DNA from 2 places in the Paraburkholderia sp. GAS448 genome. Region 2 is predicted to be linked to the other one. Evidence: predicted binding sites of a transcription regulator. Region 2 holds the regulator's gene; the other holds the start of a gene.
The links. The regulator LexA, encoded in region 2, represses DNA repair genes until DNA is damaged. The targets are predictions, from matches to a motif close to ACTGTATNNNNATACAGT.
Positions count from the first base shown of each region.

Region 1 (4,518 bases), on a different contig from region 2:
TCCACGAGCAGGCGTTCAAACCAGCGCTTCAGATGCGCGGCAGGCAGACAGTCGAGCGCGAGCGTCAGCAGTTCCGGCGTGAGCAGCCCCCAGAAGACGAACGGCGACTGCAGACCGGCCTTGGATTCGAAGTGACGCAGGATGGTGTCGCGATATCGCGTACTGTCGAGCTGGGCGAGGCAGCCGGCGAATTGCGCGGCGCGGCGCGCGTGGAAGTCGGGCGCGTGCAGATCCGCCGGGCCGCGCTGGAACGGGTGAAAAAAGGCGCCGGGGATCGCCGCAAAAACCGGCTCCCAGCACAGCAGACCGAACAGCGAATTGATCAGCGCGTTTTCGACGTAGTGAACCGGCGCCTCGACGCAGCCCAGATGATCGCGCGCCACCGCTTCGACGTTGACGGGTTCCGCCGGTCGCGCAAGCGTGAGCACGCTGCGCGCAATCGCGCGCGCCCTGGCCGGACGCGGGACCGTCTGCCCCACCCGCCGTTGCAGCCGCGGTAGCATGCGCGCCACGCGCTGCCTTTCTTCGTCGCTCTCGGGCGCATCAACAGCCTGCGCCGCAAGCGCGAGCGCCTGCTCGAAGTGGCCGCCGCGCTCGAGCACCCGTATGCGCCGGTGACGTGCCCCCGGCCACAGACACCCTTCGTAGACCGACAGCGCAGTCGCCCAGTCCTGCCGACGCTCGCAATGCTGGCCGATGCGGAACAGCAGCCTGGCGCGGCGCGTCTCGAGCCAGGCGTTCGCGCTGGAACAGGTATCGATGGATGACAGCAGCGGGTCGAGCGGTTCGTCATCCGGCCAGGCATCGAGCGCTTCACGGCATGCGTGCAGCGCAAGATAGACATCGATATCCGCGCGCTGCTGAAACGCCCGCGACGACGGCGGGAACGCTACCGTTTCGTACTGAAACACGCCGAGATCCGCAAGCACGAACTCCGACCAGTCCTGATGCAGGTTGCCGAAAAACATCAGCCGCAGACGGTCGCACAACGGCGTGACGGTCACCCGCAGCACACGGTCGGATGATTGCGTGCACCAGAGCGCGAAGGGTCTCGCTTCGCCATGCCGTTCGCGCAACTGCGCGAGCAGATCCGCCTTGCGGATGCTGGATCGGGCGGCGACGTCGGGAAACATGCTGGTCAGTTCGGGCCGGGTGCAGACGCTGAACAGTTCGTCGAGCGTGAGGAGCGGGTCCGGATCGATGAAGCCGCGCGCGACGAGCGGCTGCGCAGCCGCCAGCGGGCAACCTATTTCGCTGTAGACAAGCCTGCTTGCGCGAAAGAGCGGCCCCTTGCGCATCAGCATGCGCACGAGGAGCGCCTGCGACGCCAGCGGCAGGCTGTCAAACGCTTGCACGAAAGCTTGTTCGGTCGGATCGAGCAGGTCGTCGTAGCGCTCGTCGACCCACGCCAGCGCGCGCTGGAAATTTCGCAGATAGTAGTGAGGATCGGGAGAATCCGTCAGCACGGGCATTCAGACGATAGCTGTATATATGTACAGCCATCATAGCAGGTCAGCGGCAGGGTTTTGACAGCCAGGAGTTACCTGGGCGCCAGATTCCCAAGTCCTTCACGCCGTGCATCGACGACAATCGCCCGCGCCAGACTTCACGCAGCATGACGGCGCCCGCCTGTCCCCCTGCCCTTTGCGCGCGCACTGCGCGACTTCGCCAGCAGCCTGACGACGCGTTGCGCGTCGAGGCGAATCGCATGATGACCGCTTGCCGACAGGCTGGCCATCTGGCACGCGAGTAAGCAGTCATTCGCCGCATCGGTTGGGGCGAATCAGGTTTTCGAGGCAACAGGAGGCATGCCCCCCTCCGGCAGAGGCATATCGGGTTCGCCGCTGGACGTCCGCTCGGACGAAGACACCATGCCGTTTTCCATCGCGTAGCGCAGCAGATCGACGTCCCGGTCAATGCCGAGCTTTTCCATCGCCTTCGATTTTTGCGAGCTGATCGTCTTCTTGCTGCGACACAGCCGGTCTGCGATCTCATTGATAGTCAAACCAGACGCAAACAGGCGCACAACTTCGGATTCGCGCTGGCTGAGAACGTCCGTCGAGCCGCGGCCACGACGATTCCAGTCGATCGACTGAACGATCTCTTCGACCCTCGGTGAGTAGTACTTGCCACCGCTTTAGGCGGTATGTACAGCAGGAACAAGGTGGCTGACAGCATCGGATTTACTGACGATGCACAATATGCCTTGCTTCACGAGTGCGCGCAGCACCGCCGGATTGTCCAGCATGGTAAGCACTACGAGTTTGACAGACGGATAGCGCCGTTGGATCAGGGAAAATAGCGCGATGCCGTCGCCGTATTCGCCCGCCGGCATCGCGTAGTCGGAAACGAGAACGTCGCACGGTTTTGCATCGAGGAGCGCGATCAATTCCGTCGAACTATGCGCAGAGCCGATCAACTGGATCGTGCTGATCACCGACAACTCGTGTTCGACACCGCTGAGCATGGCCGGGTGATCGTCTGCGAGTAGAACACGGATCGTGAGAGAAGCCATACTAACGTCCTGTATACCGCGTGCGGTATGAGAAGGGGTTACCCGGCGCTGGGGTGGCCAATCACTTTACCAATTGCTTACACGCTGACACAAAACAGCAATACTGCCCACCCAATAAGGCCTGGCAAACGGCGCGTGGTCACTCTCCGCATCGACGCGCCGATAAGCAGACACTTCATCCTACATGATAGTGACAGGCAGGGGCATCCGCCAATGCCAGTTTGCCATTGCTCTGATTGCACCGACTTCGACCGGGTTGCTCAACGATCAGGAACAGAACCAGGAAGCCATTCGGAGAAGCAGTATGAAAATGCGTTGACCTGTACGTGTTGGAGGAATCCTGCTGCAGGAAGCATGCTACAAGACGCGCGACTGGTGTTCCGATCCCCCGCTGCGAATGCGGCCGGGGCTGCTTCTTGTCCATATCGCTGCGCGGACCGTTCAATTCAATTTACCCACATACACTGTGTCAAAAAAAAGCACGGTCTGCCGTGACCGGCAAGACCGTGCAACATTACCTTTCTGCGACTTCTTACTTCCTGATTTGCCGTTCCTGGTTCTTTATCAGAACTCGTACCCGACCTGAGCACGCACGCCTGCATCGCCCGTCGAGGTGACCGATACGGCGCCGTTCACCAGCCACTTGCCGTTCCGGGAACGGTACGTTGCGCCCACTGCCGCAGCGCTGCCGCCCTTGTAGGTGGCCCCGCCGGCAGCGACGATCGTACGGCCAGGACCGGACGGCGTCATGTTCGGCATGGCCATCGCCGCAGCGATACCGGCATAGGCGTTTTTGGCTACGTCGTTAATCGCCCGGTTGGCCTCGTTGAAGCGCTGATCGGCGTAGTTGTTGGCCTGCTGCACGCCTTGCGCCACCGAACTGTTCATCTGACCCACGTTCACCGCGTCGGTTGCCGCCGTACCTGCTGCGACATTGGTGATCTGGCGTTCGTTACCCGCCGAGCCCACCGACACCGAGTTGTCGCGGTCGGTCAACGAACCCTGACCCAATGCGACCGAGTTCGTATTGGCAGCCTGCGAGCCCGTGCCGATTGCCGTCGAGTTGACACCCGTCGCCGCCGCACTGGCGCCGACCGCCACGGCGTTGTCCGCTGCCGCACTGGCGTTCGCGCCGATCACCGTGGCGTAGTTGCCCGAGGCAGCCGCACCCGCACCGGCGGCCGTGCTGCCCACGCCGGTACCAGGTATCGCGGCATTGACCTCCGCGCCATCGCCGCTGCTCGCCGACGGAACATCGGTTGCGTCGAAGTACGGGCTTCCGGGCTGGACATTCGACATCTGGGTGTTGAGATTCGACACCTGTCCATTGAGATCCGTCACCTGGTCCTGCAACGCCGACAGCTGGCCGAAGTTCACCGCGTCGTATTGGCTCGCGCCGTTCGCGACATTGGTCAGGACCACGGGACCTGCGCTCTGGGCTCCGCCCAGCGTGACCGAATTGAAGTTCACCGAACCGTCGGCGTTGCGGTCGTACTGCACCGCGCCCGACAGTTCCGTCCCGACATCACCGAGCTGGTTCTGGATCTTCGTGATGTCAGTCGTGTTCTCCGTCACACGACCATCAATGTTGGTGACGGCATCGCCTACGCTATGCACCGTCGTGCCGCCCACGCTGTAGCTCGGCGCGCTGATCGTGCCGTCCGGGTTCACCACCGAACCGCCGCCCAGACCCGCGGCCACGCTCGCCGAGCTTGCATACAGCTGGCTGCCGTTGATCGCGTCCACGCTCGTGGCGTTCACCGCGCCCGCTGCCACGCCCGTCATCGTACGGTTGCCCGCCGTGCCTGCCATGTTCACCACCGTACCGTCCGTGTCCTTGCCCACCGTGATGGCCTTGCTGGTCGCGTCGTGCTGCACCAGGCCGACGCTGCCGCCGTCCAGTTGCTGCGTCAGGTTCGTAACCGAGCCTTCCACGTTGGTCACGCGCCCGTCGATGCTGGTGACGCGGTTGTCCACCGTGGTCACGCGGCTGTCCAGGCTGG
Region 1 is NZ_JBNDKT010000080.1:346-4,863, reverse strand. Features, by position in the region: gene P3T23_RS45895 (VRR-NUC domain-containing protein) at 1-1,472, opposite strand, end outside; partial or broken gene P3T23_RS45890 (response regulator) at 1,784-2,515, opposite strand; partial or broken gene P3T23_RS45885 (YadA family autotransporter adhesin) at 3,080-4,518, opposite strand, start outside.
Region 1: a site for LexA is predicted at 1,483-1,500, ahead of P3T23_RS45895 (VRR-NUC domain-containing protein). Genes of this name have one in related genera too.

Region 2 (4,518 bases):
TGGCTGCGTTGCGTTTGCGGCGCCCTGATGCCTGGCGGGTGTTTCTTGCGCTGCGGCATGCCCTCAAACGCGGTAGAGACGCACTAAGCGTTTTCCATCCCTTGCAAGCGGAATTGCGGCGCACCATGATTGAAGCGAAGCCGCATCGGGCGGTGGGGAGAGGATCATGGCGAGCTACAAAAAAATCCTGCTGTGCTACGACGGCTCGCGCGAAGGCCGCAAGGCGCTGCGCTGCGGTGCGGATCTCGCACTGGACCTGAAAGCGGAAACGCATCTGCTGTCCGTGGTCGACATGAGATCGAGCATCGCACAAAGCGCGGGCCTGCTGACCGATGTCGCATGCGGTCGTTTCGAAGAAACGGCCCGCGAAATTCTTCAGGAAGGCGTGAACTGGTTGACCGAGCGCGGCGTACAGGCTCATGGCCACTTTGCGTTTGGTCATCCGATCGACGAAATCGCCAATCTCGCGAACGAACTGCAAGTGGACCTCGTGGTGGTGGGCCATCGTTGCCGGACGGGACTCTCGCGATGGTGGATGGGTGCGGGCAATACGCCGCTTCTCGACCGGGTCTCCTGCAGCATTCTGGTGGCCTGTTCCTCAGCCGCCGAACAGAAGCAGGAGGCTGCCGCTGCGGCCTCCACGACTACAGCCGCCTGACGTCACGCTGCGTGACATCAGGCACGTATTACGTCAGCCATTCAGATCAATGGCTGACAGCTTCCATGAAAACAGACCGTCGCGGCGCAGGATGGCCGAATAATGCGTATCGCCGACACCGTGCTGATACGTAACGACGAACTCGTTGATCCCGCGATAACCCGCCGTGGTCTGCGGGGGTTGCGGCGGGGTCGGCTGCTCTGAAGACGACGGTGCAGCGGGTGGCGCAGGCGAGGGCGCTTGCGTTGCTCCCGCCGTTCCTGCTGAGCCTGCCGATCCGGACGGTTCATTCGATGCCGCCGATGGCGGCTCCGGTGGTCGCTCGCCGGGCTCGCCGCGCGGCGGCATGCCGTTCAACAGTGCCGCGACGCCATCCGGCGTTGCATAGGCATCCACCAGCGGACCGATCAAGGCCACGCCTATCATTGCGCCGATGGCGGCCAACGGATTCCCGTTGTGCTGCCCGTCGAGACGCCGCACGAGCAAGCCAGTCACCTGTTGTTTCAGACTGTCGCGCAGCGCCGGGAAGTCGACATATTCGTTGACCGTTTCCGCATCGCGCGCGTCGGCCGCGCGCTTGAGACGGTTGAGCGCGATATAGGGCGAGGCGTAGCCGTATATGAGCGCTGCCACAACCACGACCACAAGGGCCGCAATCGCCAGCGACCGAAAAGGACGGTGCTTCTTCTTTGGAGGTGCTGAAACAGCCATGGGGGGTGGGCCTCTGTCAGATGTGATCTAACGTTGACCGCAACCATGTGGAAACGATCCCCTGAGCCGCAAGTCGGGCCGGGCCACGACGCAGTCGCAGCGTATCTGCGGCGCAATCGCCTCCGGCCCGTGGGTCATCGGAACAGCGCCTATCACTCGAACAGTGCGCCTTGCACGCCGGCCCGCTCTTCGGCGATGCAGCGGTCGATCATGCGGCAGACCGCATCCACTGTACCCACCATGATGAGCCGCGACGGTCCGTGATAGACGCGCACCGGTGCACGCCTTGCGGGTTCCGCGTTAAGTCCGGAATTCAGCGATACCCGCGCGAAGGCCGGCAGGGCGGACGGCAGGCGCGAAGCACTGGACGCCTCGGCTGTCGCGTCGCGCCCGAAGAGCGACGGCGTGGGAATTGCCTCGAGCGGTGCGCATGGGACGATGTTGCGCAGATGACGCAGACGGCCGAACTGGCGAAACGGGATCAGGCGGGCAAGGCGTTCCATGAGACTCTCCTGGCGAGATTCAGAATTCGGTCGGGCGAATCAGCCCAACCGCAATGCCTTCGAGCGCAAATTCGGCGCTGCCGGCCTGTACAAAGATGTTTTCGTAGTCCGGGTTCTCGGCGATCAGCTCGATGCCGTCTGGCCGGCGCTTCAGCCGCTTCACCGTGACATCGTCGCCGAGCCGCGCGACGATGATCTGGCCGTCTTTCGCTTCGCTCTTCTTTTGAACGGCCAGCAGATCGCCGTCGAAGATGCCCGCGTCCCGCATCGACAGCCCACGTACTTTCAGCAGGTAATCCGGTTTGCTCGAGAAGAGCGCCGGGTCGCACGCGTAGTGCTGCGAGATGTGCTCCTGAGCCAGGATCGGGCTGCCGGCCGCCACCCGGCCGATCAGCGGCAGCGACAGCTGCATGATGCTCGAGTGCGGAAGTGTGAACTGATAGGGGCTGTCGTCCGAGCCGGACAGCAGCCTGATGCCGCGCGAAGCGCCCGCGGCCAGTTCGATCACGCCCTTGCGCGCCAGTGCGCGCAGATGCTCTTCCGCCGAGTTGGCCGAGCTGAAACCGAGTTCGGCGGCAATTTCCGCGCGGGTGGGCGGAAAGCCCGTGCGCTCGATGGCCCGGCGAATCAGATCGAAAACCTGCTGCTGTCGTGCGGTGAGTTTGGTCATGGCGCCACTGTATGGATAGACAGGTGACTGTATTTTTATACAGTATCCGACGCATTTCAAGCTTTACTTTAGGTTCGGCTCCGGCGGTGTCGTTGTAACGCCGGTTTCGGACGTCGTCACAGACGTTTTCGTGCTGGAACGCCGCGCCCGTCTGTCATTAGCACTTTTTCGTATTAAAAAATGAAGAACAATTATTTTTAATGATGAAAGCCGTTCGATAGACTGGCCCGCAATCGATGCAAACCAACGCTGCATCAACACAAAGAACACGGAGAAAGCGGATGGTCGGATATTCGGGGCTGGCAGGCAGGACGCGCAAAGTCGTAACGGCACTTGCGCTGGGTATCTCGGCGGCGGCGGGTTTCGCCGGCCACGCCCAGGCGGCGGATGGAACGCTCCTCAATGTGTCGTACGACCCGACGCGCGAGCTGTATCAGGATGTCAATCAGGCGTTTGGCAAGGAGTGGAAGGCAAAGACCGGTGAATCGGTCACCTTCAGGCAGTCGCACGGCGGCTCGGGCGCGCAGGCGCGCTCGGTGCTAGACGGTCTGCAGGCGGACGTCGTGACGCTCGCGCTCGCTTACGACATCGACGCGCTCGCCGGCAAGGGTCTCATCGACAAGGGCTGGCAGAAACGTCTGCCGGATAACGCATCGCCGTACACGTCGACCATTGTGTTTCTCGTGCGCAAGGGCAACCCGAAGCACATCAAGGACTGGGACGACCTGATCAAGCCGGGCGTATCGATCGTGACGCCGAACCCGAAAACTTCCGGCGGCGCCCGCTGGAACTACCTGGCCGCGTGGGCCTACGCCGCGCATCTGCCGGGCGGCAACGACCAGAAGGCGAAGGAATTCGTCAGCAAGCTTTACAGGAATGCAGGCGTACTCGACTCGGGTGCCCGCGGCGCCACGACCAGCTTCGTGCAGCGCGACATCGGCGACGTACTGATCGCGTGGGAAAACGAGGCGTTTCTGTCGCTGAAGGAATTCGGACCGGACCGGTTCGAGATCGTCGTGCCTTCGGCGAGCATCCTGGCCGAGCCGCCGGTTGCCGTGGTGGACAAGGTGGTCGACAAACACGGCACGCGCAGGCTCGCCGAGGCGTACCTGAACTTCCTCTATAGCGACGAAGGTCAGGAGATCGCCGCGAAGAACTTCTACCGACCGCGTTCGAACAAGGTGCCGGCCGCGCTCACGTCGAAGTTTCCGAAGTTGAAGCTGTACACGGTGGACGACAGCTTCGGCGGCTGGGCGAACGCGCAGAAGACGCACTTCGCAGATGGCGGCATCTTCGATTCGATCTATCAGCCGCAGTGATCGAGTAACAAGGGCATTCAGCATGACGACGTTGACCTTCCGCAAGCCGGGCGCGTTACCCGGCTTCGGCCTGACACTCGGCATCACGGTGGCGTATCTGAGCCTCGTGGTGCTGATCCCGCTGGCGGCGACCTTCCTGAAGACCGCCACCCTCGACTGGGAGCAGTTCGTGCGCGCCGTCGCGTCGCCGCGGGTGCTCGCGTCGTACCGGCTGACCTTCCTTGCCGCACTCGGCGGCGCGTTGATCAACGCAGTATTCGGCTTTCTGGTCGCATGGGTGCTGGTGCGCTATACGTTTCCGTTCAAGCGGATCGTCGATGCGGTCGTCGATCTGCCGTTCGCGCTGCCGACCTCGGTCGCGGGCATTTCGCTCGCCGCGGTCTACTCCAGCAACGGCTGGCTTGGACAGTTTCTCGTGCCGCTCGGCATCAAGATCGCGTTCACCCCTTTAGGTGTGCTGGTGGCGCTGACGTTTATCGGTCTGCCGTTCGTCGTGCGCACCGTGCAGCCGGTGCTCGAAGACTTCGAGCGCGAGCAGGAAGAGGCCGCCGCGTGCCTCGGCGCGTCGCGCTGGCTGACGTTCCGGCGCGTCGTGCTGCCGTCCGTGCTGCCGGCGCTCCTGACCGGATTCGCACTGGCCTTCGCCCGCGCGCTCGG
Region 2 is NZ_JBNDKT010000003.1:434,560-439,077, forward strand. Features, by position in the region: gene P3T23_RS08400 (universal stress protein) at 167-658, shown strand; gene P3T23_RS08405 (DUF2939 domain-containing protein) at 692-1,369, opposite strand; gene P3T23_RS08410 (hypothetical protein) at 1,522-1,872, opposite strand; gene lexA (transcriptional repressor LexA) at 1,892-2,542, opposite strand; gene P3T23_RS08420 (sulfate ABC transporter substrate-binding protein) at 2,824-3,861, shown strand; gene cysT (sulfate ABC transporter permease subunit CysT) at 3,884-4,518, shown strand, end outside.